DNA from 2 places in the Soonwooa sp. T0.1_25 genome. Region 1 is predicted to be linked to the other one. Evidence: riboswitches for the same ligand, from Rfam matches in the RefSeq annotation. Region 1 holds a riboswitch; the other holds the start of a gene.

Region 1 (4,349 bases):
TTGATCAACTGGAGACTTTTGAAGATCTTTTAACAACTTTGGAAGATGCAGAAGAAGAGGTTGAAGGCTTTACGTTTTCATATTATTTGGAGCAATTCGAAGATGACGAAGATGCCGATTCAGAAGACGATTTAACAGATTAAGATGATTAGAAAAGTTGATATAAAAGACTTGGATGCTCTGTCAAAATTATTTGACAACTATCGAATATTTTATCATAAAAACTCGGATATCGAAGCTGCAAAAAGCTTTTTAACAGAAAGAATAAAAAATAAAGAATCCGAAATTTTTGTTGCGGAATTCGAAAATAATTTGGTAGGTTTTGTACAATTATTTCCTATTTTTTCGTCTACAAGAATGCAGCGATATTGGTTGCTAAACGATTTATTTGTCGATGAAAATTACAGAGGAAGATCTTATTCTAAAGCTCTACTAGAAGCAGCCAAAGAGCTTTGTCGCGATACAAATGCATGTGGAATGTTGCTGGAAACAGGTAAGCAAAACGAAATTGGTAACCAATTATATCCTTCCTGTGGCTTCAAAAAATATGATGAAGTTAATTTTTTCGAATGGGTTAACGAATAATTGTTATCTTTAAATAATATTCAAAAACTATAACTATGACAGATTTCGAAAAATACATCCAGCGCTATTTGGATTTGGTTCCAGATGAAGAATGGATTGATGCTCTAGACACTTCGGGCGGAAAAACTTTTGGTATTTTCAGTGATTTGACTGAGGAACAAGGACTTTTTGCTTATGACAATGGCAAGTGGACACTCAAAGAATTATTACAACATTTAATAGATACCGAGAAAGTTTTTGCGTATCGTGCCATGACTTTTGCAAGGCAAGATCAAACAGAATTGCCAGGTTTTGATGAAGAACTTTGGGCTAAAAATTCTCATGCAAATGATAGAAGCCTGGAAAACCTCATCGACGAATTTTCTTTTGTCAGAAAAGGAAGTATCTTATTTTTTGATGATTTGTCAGAAGAAGTTTTGCAGCTAAAAGGTGCAGCCAACGGCAATGCTTTAAGTGTTGAAACTATCGGAAAACTGATTGTTGGTCACAATATTCATCATCTTAATATTATCGAAGAAAGATATTTGTCGAAGCTTTAAATTTTTAAATCCAAAGTATCGAGATAAGATTTAATATCGGGAAAGAAAATCTCAAATTCTTTTCCGATTTCTTTTTTATGGCTCAAAAATGCTTCAAAAACGGGAATGTCTTTTTCCAAATATTTGGCTTTGTTGAGGACATTTTTCGTGCTAAATTTGATGCCCCAATCTTCGCGATAATTGTACAACCAATTGTCTTCTTCCATTTTTTTGAGCATAATTTTAAAATTTTCTGGAAGCCATTCTTCATATTGCCAAAGTGTTTTGTAGACTTTTTGGGAATGTTCAAAAAGTGCTCCATCCGAAATAGAGTGCGCCACAAAATAATCGAACGCAACATCAACAAAAGCCCCTACATAAAGCCTTACCAAAGGACTAAATACTTTTTTTGCTTGCGAAATTGCTGGATGTGTATCGGTGAAACTATCAATGGCGCGATGTAGTTTGATGCCTTTTTGAATTTCTAAAGGGAAATTTTCGCGCTCATTATTTTTGATGAAATCTGCAATCATATTCCCGACAAGTTGCCCGTCAGTAAAGGATAAATAGGAGTGTGCAAGATAATTCATTATAATGTTTGTGCGATTTTTTGTGTTATAAAAGTAAATACAATTTAAGTAATTTATTTCTTTTAAATGCTGTTTTTGTACAAAGCAAATGTTATTACATTAGATAAATTTTTCTAGAATAATTTAAAAATTAGGAAAATTATTTGTGATTTTGGACTTTAACGAAAAAGGCTTTCTTGTTTAATAAAAATTTAATACTTTTGCAAAACTGGTGAGCTATAAAAAGCTTTAAAAGGGAACTGGGTGAAAATCCCAGACAGACCCGCTGCTGTAAGCTTCACGCAAGGTTTTTGGTAACAATATCCACTGTTCTTAGAATGGGAAGGATTCCAAAAATGAAGTAAGTCAGAAGACCTGCCAGTATGTTTAACGTTTGACGCTTTCGTGGAATAAAGCCTAGAACAACGAAGTTACTGTGCAGTTTTTGCGCTGTTGCTTTGTATTCTTATTTTCCATTAGCGTCATCATTATTCTAAATGAGCTAATGGTGACACGACTTTTTTTATCGGTTTTTCAAGCGGCATTTCTTGTGGCTTTTTTTGTGATGTCTTTAGTTTTTGGACAGAGTAAAGATAGTATTTCCAAAAAAGAAATCACGGAAGTTATTCTTTTCAAACGCGATTTGAAAGATGTAATTCCTGCACAAACCTTAAGTGGAGAAGACTTGCAACGCTTGAGCAGTCAATCGGTTGCGGATGCTTTACGTTATTTTTCGGGAGTCCAGATCAAAGATTATGGCGGCGTTGGTGGTCTAAAAACTATTAATGTACGAAGTTTGGGAAGCCAACATGTTGGCGTTTTTTATGATGGTATCCAGCTCGGAAATGCACAAAATGGTTTGGTCGATTTGGGGCGTTATTCTTTAGATGATCTCGAAGGTATTTCCTTATATAATGGTCAAAAAAGTGAAATCTTCCAACCGGCAAAGGATTTTGCTTCTGCAAGTGCTATTTATCTTCAAACCAAAACACCTTCGTTTACTGGAAACAAAAAAACAAATCTTTCTATTCGTCTCAAAAATGGCACGATACAATTATTTAATCCTTCTTTTAGGCTAGAGCAAAAATTGTCAGACAAAATTGCGTTTAGTTTTAGTTCTGAATATTTGGAAAGTGATGGCGTGTATAAGTTTCGCTATTTCAAAAGATATCCAGATGGCGCGATTGCGTATGACACGATTGCAAAAAGACAAGATTCGGATATTAAAGCCAAACGTTTTGAAACCACAATAAATGGAATAATCCGTAACGGAACTTGGAATATTCGTGGTTACGCCTATAACTCTAACCGTGGCATTCCTGCGGCCATTGTTAACGGTAGATTTGGTGCTCGTGGTTCTAGGATGACGGATGACAATTACTTTGTGCAAGGCACTTTTAGAAAGAAACTTTTTCCAAAATTCGAAACCCAACTTAAAGCCAAGTTCGCTTACGATTACACGTATTATGCGGACACGGTGCGTACAGAATATGTGATCAGATTCGAGAATTCTTACATCCAACGTGAAGTTTACGTTAGTTCTTCTAACATCTACACGATTACACCGAGTTGGGATATCAGCTTAAATGGTGATTTCCAGTTTAATAATTTAGATGCCAATTTAATCAACTTTTCATACCCTACACGTTATACCAATTTGGTGGCTTTAGCGTCGACTTATCAATGGAATCGACTGCGTTTTATGGGAAGTCTTCTAGGAACTTTCGTGCACGAAAATGTTGAGAAAAATGCGAAATCTCCAGACCGACGAGAGTGGACGCCTGCTTTCTATGCTGCTTATCAGCCTTTCAATACTAAAGATTTAACGTTAAGAGCTTTTTATAAACGGATTTTTAGAATGCCAACTTTTAATGATTTGTATTATACCAACATCGGAAATACCTATTTGAAACCGGAATATACCACGCAATACGATGTCGGTTTTACCTATCATAAAAATTTTAGAAATGATTTTTTTCAAGAATTTTATTTAAAAGCTGATGCTTACTACAATGAAGTTTTGGACAAAATTGTTGCAGCGCCTAATGGTAGTATGTTCCGTTGGTTGATGATGAATCTTGGACGTGTAGAGATCCGAGGTGTGGACGTTAACCTACAGTCTACTATTAAAATTGGAAATGTAAAACTAAAACCATTGCTTTCCTACACTTATCAAAAAGCGCAGGATGTTAGCGATCCTGAAGATACGTTTTATAAAAATCAAATTCCGTATACGCCGTGGCACAGTGGGACTTTCACGATGATGGCGGACTATAAAGATTGGAGTTTTAACTACAGCGCAATCTATGTTGGCGAGCGTTATGATGTTAACCAAGATAATATTAAGTACAACTATGTGCAACCTTGGTATACGCACGATTTGTCGGTGCAAAAAATCTTCCGATGGAAGCAGCAGCAGTTTAAAGCAAGTTTGGAGCTGAACAATATTTTCAATCAGTATTACGACGTGGTTATCAATTTTCCGATGCCTGGCAGAAGTTTCCGTCTTATCCTTAATTACACTTTATGAAATATCTAAAACTATATTTTTCATTTTCACTTTTATTGTTGATTTTTTCTTGTCGAACGGATGATGTTATTGTTCGCCCCGAAGTAGAATCTGGTCTAGAACCACCTCAAAATACCGCCATCAAAGGTTTCTATCTTTTAAATGAAG
Region 2 (4,349 bases), on a different contig from region 1:
CAAGAATTTCTGATAAGACAAAAATTGCGGTCCCAGATCCTGATAATGCAAAAATGCGTCTTTGCCGTATCCGATGTTGACAAATGCTGCATTAAGGTTGGGCGCCAGTTTTTTTATTTTTCCAAGGAATAGATCTCCAACGACAAAGTCAGACTCTGACTCGATCTCGTGGAGCTCGAACAATCTACCGTCTTCTAACAGGGCAATCTGTGAAGAATCATTCTCATGCGAAATGATTAATTCTTTCTTCATAAATTTTGTTTTAATAATTGCCTTTTACGAAAGACATCAATAGTCAATTTTTTGCCAATTTGGCGTTGTACTTGTGTATGTAGAAAACAAAATATAGTCGGCGAAAAACACCAACTATATTTATATTTATATGACTGAGCGTCAGAATGTTACTTCTTCTTCTTGTGTCTGTTTTGTCTTCTTCTTTTCTTTCTTTTGTGGGTAGCAACCTTGTGTCTTTTTCTTTTCTTTCCGCTTGGCATAATTTAGAAATTTTATTATAAGTTAATATTAATTTAATTAGTTCTTTACTGCAACTTTCGTTTTTACTTTTTCAACAAAAGTTTTTGATGGTTTGAAAGCCGGAATATTGTGTGCCGGAATTTCAATTGCAACATTTTTAGAAATGTTTCTTCCCGTTTTAGCCGCTCTAGTTTTAATAACGAATGATCCAAAACCTCTTAGATAAACATTGTCTCCATTATACATCGATGTTCTTATCTCTTGCATGAATGCCTCGATAACCTTCTGAGTATCATTTTTTTCTACGCCTAATTTATTTGAGATGATGTTTACCAATTCTGCCTTTGTCATTTCCTTTTTTGTTTATAATTTTGGTGTGCAAATATAAAACATATTTTTGAAAACTTACAAACAAAAGACTGATTTTCTTTATATTGGCGTTAAGCTACTTAAATGGTATCAAACCCATAAACGTGACCTTCCTTGGCGCAAAAGTATAAATCCTTATAATATTTGGATTAGCGAAGTCGTGTTACAACAGACGCAAGTCAAACAAGGTATGCAACATTATCTCAATTTTGTAGAGCGTTTTCCTGATGTTGATGCGCTTGCAAATGCAGATGAAGAGGAAGTTTTGCTTTATTGGAAAGGGCTTGGTTATTATTCTCGTGCTCTTAATCTTCACAAAGCGGCGAAGCAATTGGTAGTCGATTACAATTCAGAATTTCCTAAGACTTATTCCGAATTATTAAAACTAAAAGGTGTTGGCAAATACACTGCAGCGGCGATTGCAAGTATTTCGTTTCTTGAGAAGGTTGCGGCGGTGGACGGTAATTTTTATCGCGTCTTGTCGAGGTTATTTGCTGATGATTTTGATATTTCTAATTCTAGAGCTTTTCAATATTTTTCAGAACTGGCAGAATTAATTATGCCTGAAAAAGATGCAGGTTGTTTTAACCAAGCGATGATGGATCTGGGTTCAGAAGTTTGTAAACCCAAGAATCCACTTTGCTCGGATTGTCCTTTGCAAGATGATTGTCACGCGTTTGCTATCGGAAAAATTAATCAATTTCCTGTTAAACTTAAAAAAACAAAAGTTGAAAATTTAGCCTTAAGTTATCAATTCGTTTATCATGATGACCAGTTTTTAGTTAAACAACGTGACACGTCAGATATTTGGAAAAAATTGTTTGAGTTTCCAAAGAGTTTAGATTTTAATGGAATTGATTTTATTGAAGAACATGAGAAGGTTATTCAACATAAATTAACACATCGCAATTTAGAAATTTCGATTTCTAAAATTTTAATACCAAATAAATCCGATTTTGATAAACTAAAAACTGAAAATGATTTTTTAAGTTTTAGTTTTACTGAAGCCGAACAAAAGTCTTTTCCAAAACCTCTACACGATTATTATATTAAATACTTTTCATCATAAATTGAATTAAAAGAAAAACTTTACATATTTTTGCAAAATTGGTTTTCGGGCTTAATAATCCGAAATTAAAAGGGAATGAAGTGTAAGTCTTCAACTGTCCCCGCAACTGTAGATCGTATAAAGAGATTGCATCAAGACCATTGTCGCTGACGAGAAGGGATGTAATCAACGAAAGTCAGGAGACCTGCCAAGTTTAAACTTAACAAAAGGCTTTCGGGAGAAAAGTGATCAGTATGAAGAGATTTTTTTTAAATTTTAGTTTTATCTTTCCAGTTTTTGGTTTCGCCCAAGAAGCTGTCATAGACACAGTTTTCGTTGATTCACAATTTGAAAATGCTAAGAATTTTTCAAAAATTAAAGTGATAAAATCGGACGATGTTCTCAAAAATGCCACTTCACTTTCAGATTTATTGAGTTTCCAAACGCCTATTTATATTAAAGAGAATGGCCGTGGAATGGTGTCTTCGCCTTCTTTTCGTGGAACAACAGCGCAGCAAACCGCTTTTGTTTGGAACGGAATTAACATTAATTCTCAGTTTTTAGGACAAGGCGATATCAATAATATTTCACTTTTAGGTTATGATAACATCGCAGTTAAATCCGGAGGTGGAAGTGTTTTGTATGGCAGTGGTGCTATTGGCGGCTCTATTCACCTAAATAATTCGTTTGGATATAATAAAGGTTTTAAAGGGCAAGTTTTTTCGGAGTATGCGTCTTTTGAAACTTCAAATTCTTTATTGAAAACTAGTTTTAGTAACGATAAATTTAGCTTTCAATTTGCAGTTAATCATAACCGAAGTAAAAACAATTACGAAGTCGAAGAGAGAAATTATGTCAACCGAAATGGCGCTTATGACAATACTGGCGTTAATTTAGGTTTTGCTTACAAAGTTGATGATAAAAACGAAATCTACTCGCAAAGTCAGATTTTTGATGCGATCCAAAATTATCCATTGTTGTCAGAATTTTCGACACCAAGTAAGTATTTAAGCCAAAGTTTTAAAAGTATTGTTGGTTGGTATTTTAAGAATGAAAATTTTAAAAACGATTTTAAAGTTGCACATCTTAAAGATGATTATCAATATTATATGAATTCTAATTTTGCTGCTTCCGAATCTGGTGGCGGGACGAAACAATTCATTTTAAAAGATGATTTTAAATATCAAATAAACGCAAATTCTGAACTTAATTTTTTAGGTGAGGTTAGTCAAATTGAAGCTTTAGGTGTTAAGACTGGAATTGGTTCTGTTAAACGTCGACAAGGTTCTTCGGCGTTATTGTATCGAGATTTTAGTATTAAAAATTTTAATTGGGAAGTTGGCGCAAAGAAGGAATTTGTGGAAGGGGTAAAAAGTCCATTCCTTTTTTCGGTGGCGGGTAATTATTCGGTAGCAGATTTTTACGCTATTAAATTTAGCGCTTCTAAAAATTTTCGTGCACCAAGTTTTAATGATTTGTACTGGAAGCCAGGTGGGAATGAAGATTTGAAACCTGAAACTTCTTACCAATTTGAAGTATCCAACAATTTTAAATGGAAATCTTTGACTGCTACTGTAACGCCGTATTATATGGATATTATAAATATGTTGCGTTGGGTGCCCGGAAAAAACGGAATGTATCATGCGACTAACACGGGCGAGGTTAAATCTTACGGTGTCGAAACACAATTAGGTTTAGAAAAAAAGTATCAAAACTTCTCGTATCGTACAATGCTTTCGTATGCTTTTACAAAATCAGAAGATCAAGCTAATAAAAAACAATTGCCTTACGTGCCTTATCATAAAGTGAGTTTGGAGGCTAATTTTAATTATAAAATATTCGGATTGCATCTACAATCTATCTGGAATTCTAAGATTTTCAGTGATGGTGACGAGTCTGTACAATATATAATGGATCCGTTTTACGTTATTAATTTAGGTGCGGATGTTCAAGTTCTTAAATCTTTAAAACTTGGCGTAAAAGTCAATAATTTGACTTCCGAAGTCTACAGAACGGTGTACGCTTACTACATGCCAAAACGGAATTTTGCGGTTAACATGAATTTTAACTTTTAAAAAATATATATATGAAAATTAAAAATCTATTTGCGAGTGTGTTCGCAGCGAGTTTGTTGTTTATGACAGCATGTAAGGATGATAACGATGTTATTGTATCAAAAGGAGCTTATGAAGGCGGAATCCTTGTAAGTGTCGAAGGTAGTTTTAATAAAAATCAAGGAGAAGTTTCTTACATTACGCCAGATTTAGCTTCGATGAGCGAAAATATTTTTGCTGCAAATAATAATAAGCAAGTCCTTGGTGATGTTTTACAAACACTTGGTTTTAAGAATGATAAAGCTTATTTGGTTGTTAATAACTCTAATAAAGTTGAGGTTGTCAATCGTTATTCTTTCCAAAAGTTGACGACTTTCCAAGTTGAGCAACCAAGAGCGATTGCA

What was found. Region 1 has a riboswitch for cobalamin ahead of AC23MB_RS04035 (TonB-dependent receptor plug domain-containing protein). Riboswitches for the same ligand answer to the same signal wherever they lie in the genome.
Region 2: it holds a riboswitch for cobalamin, as region 1 does, so the genes downstream of both, AC23MB_RS08580 (TonB-dependent receptor plug domain-containing protein) here and AC23MB_RS04035 (TonB-dependent receptor plug domain-containing protein) in region 1, are expected to answer to the same signal.

The regions. Positions count from the first base shown of each region.
Region 1 covers NZ_JBYFBZ010000002.1:199,563-203,911, reverse strand. Annotated here, with positions in the region: gene AC23MB_RS04055 (barstar family protein) at 1-143, shown strand, start outside; gene AC23MB_RS04050 (GNAT family N-acetyltransferase) at 145-585, shown strand; gene AC23MB_RS04045 (DinB family protein) at 621-1,124, shown strand; gene AC23MB_RS04040 (acyl carrier protein phosphodiesterase) at 1,121-1,693, opposite strand; cobalamin riboswitch at 1,886-2,069, shown strand; gene AC23MB_RS04035 (TonB-dependent receptor plug domain-containing protein) at 2,178-4,202, shown strand; gene AC23MB_RS04030 (YncE family protein) at 4,199-4,349, shown strand, end outside.
Region 2 covers NZ_JBYFBZ010000005.1:67,621-71,969, forward strand. Annotated here, with positions in the region: gene AC23MB_RS08565 (Rne/Rng family ribonuclease) at 1-252, opposite strand, end outside; gene AC23MB_RS08570 (HU family DNA-binding protein) at 532-825, opposite strand; gene mutY (A/G-specific adenine glycosylase) at 872-1,912, shown strand; cobalamin riboswitch at 1,935-2,118, shown strand; gene AC23MB_RS08580 (TonB-dependent receptor plug domain-containing protein) at 2,146-3,966, shown strand; gene AC23MB_RS08585 (DUF5074 domain-containing protein) at 3,978-4,349, shown strand, end outside.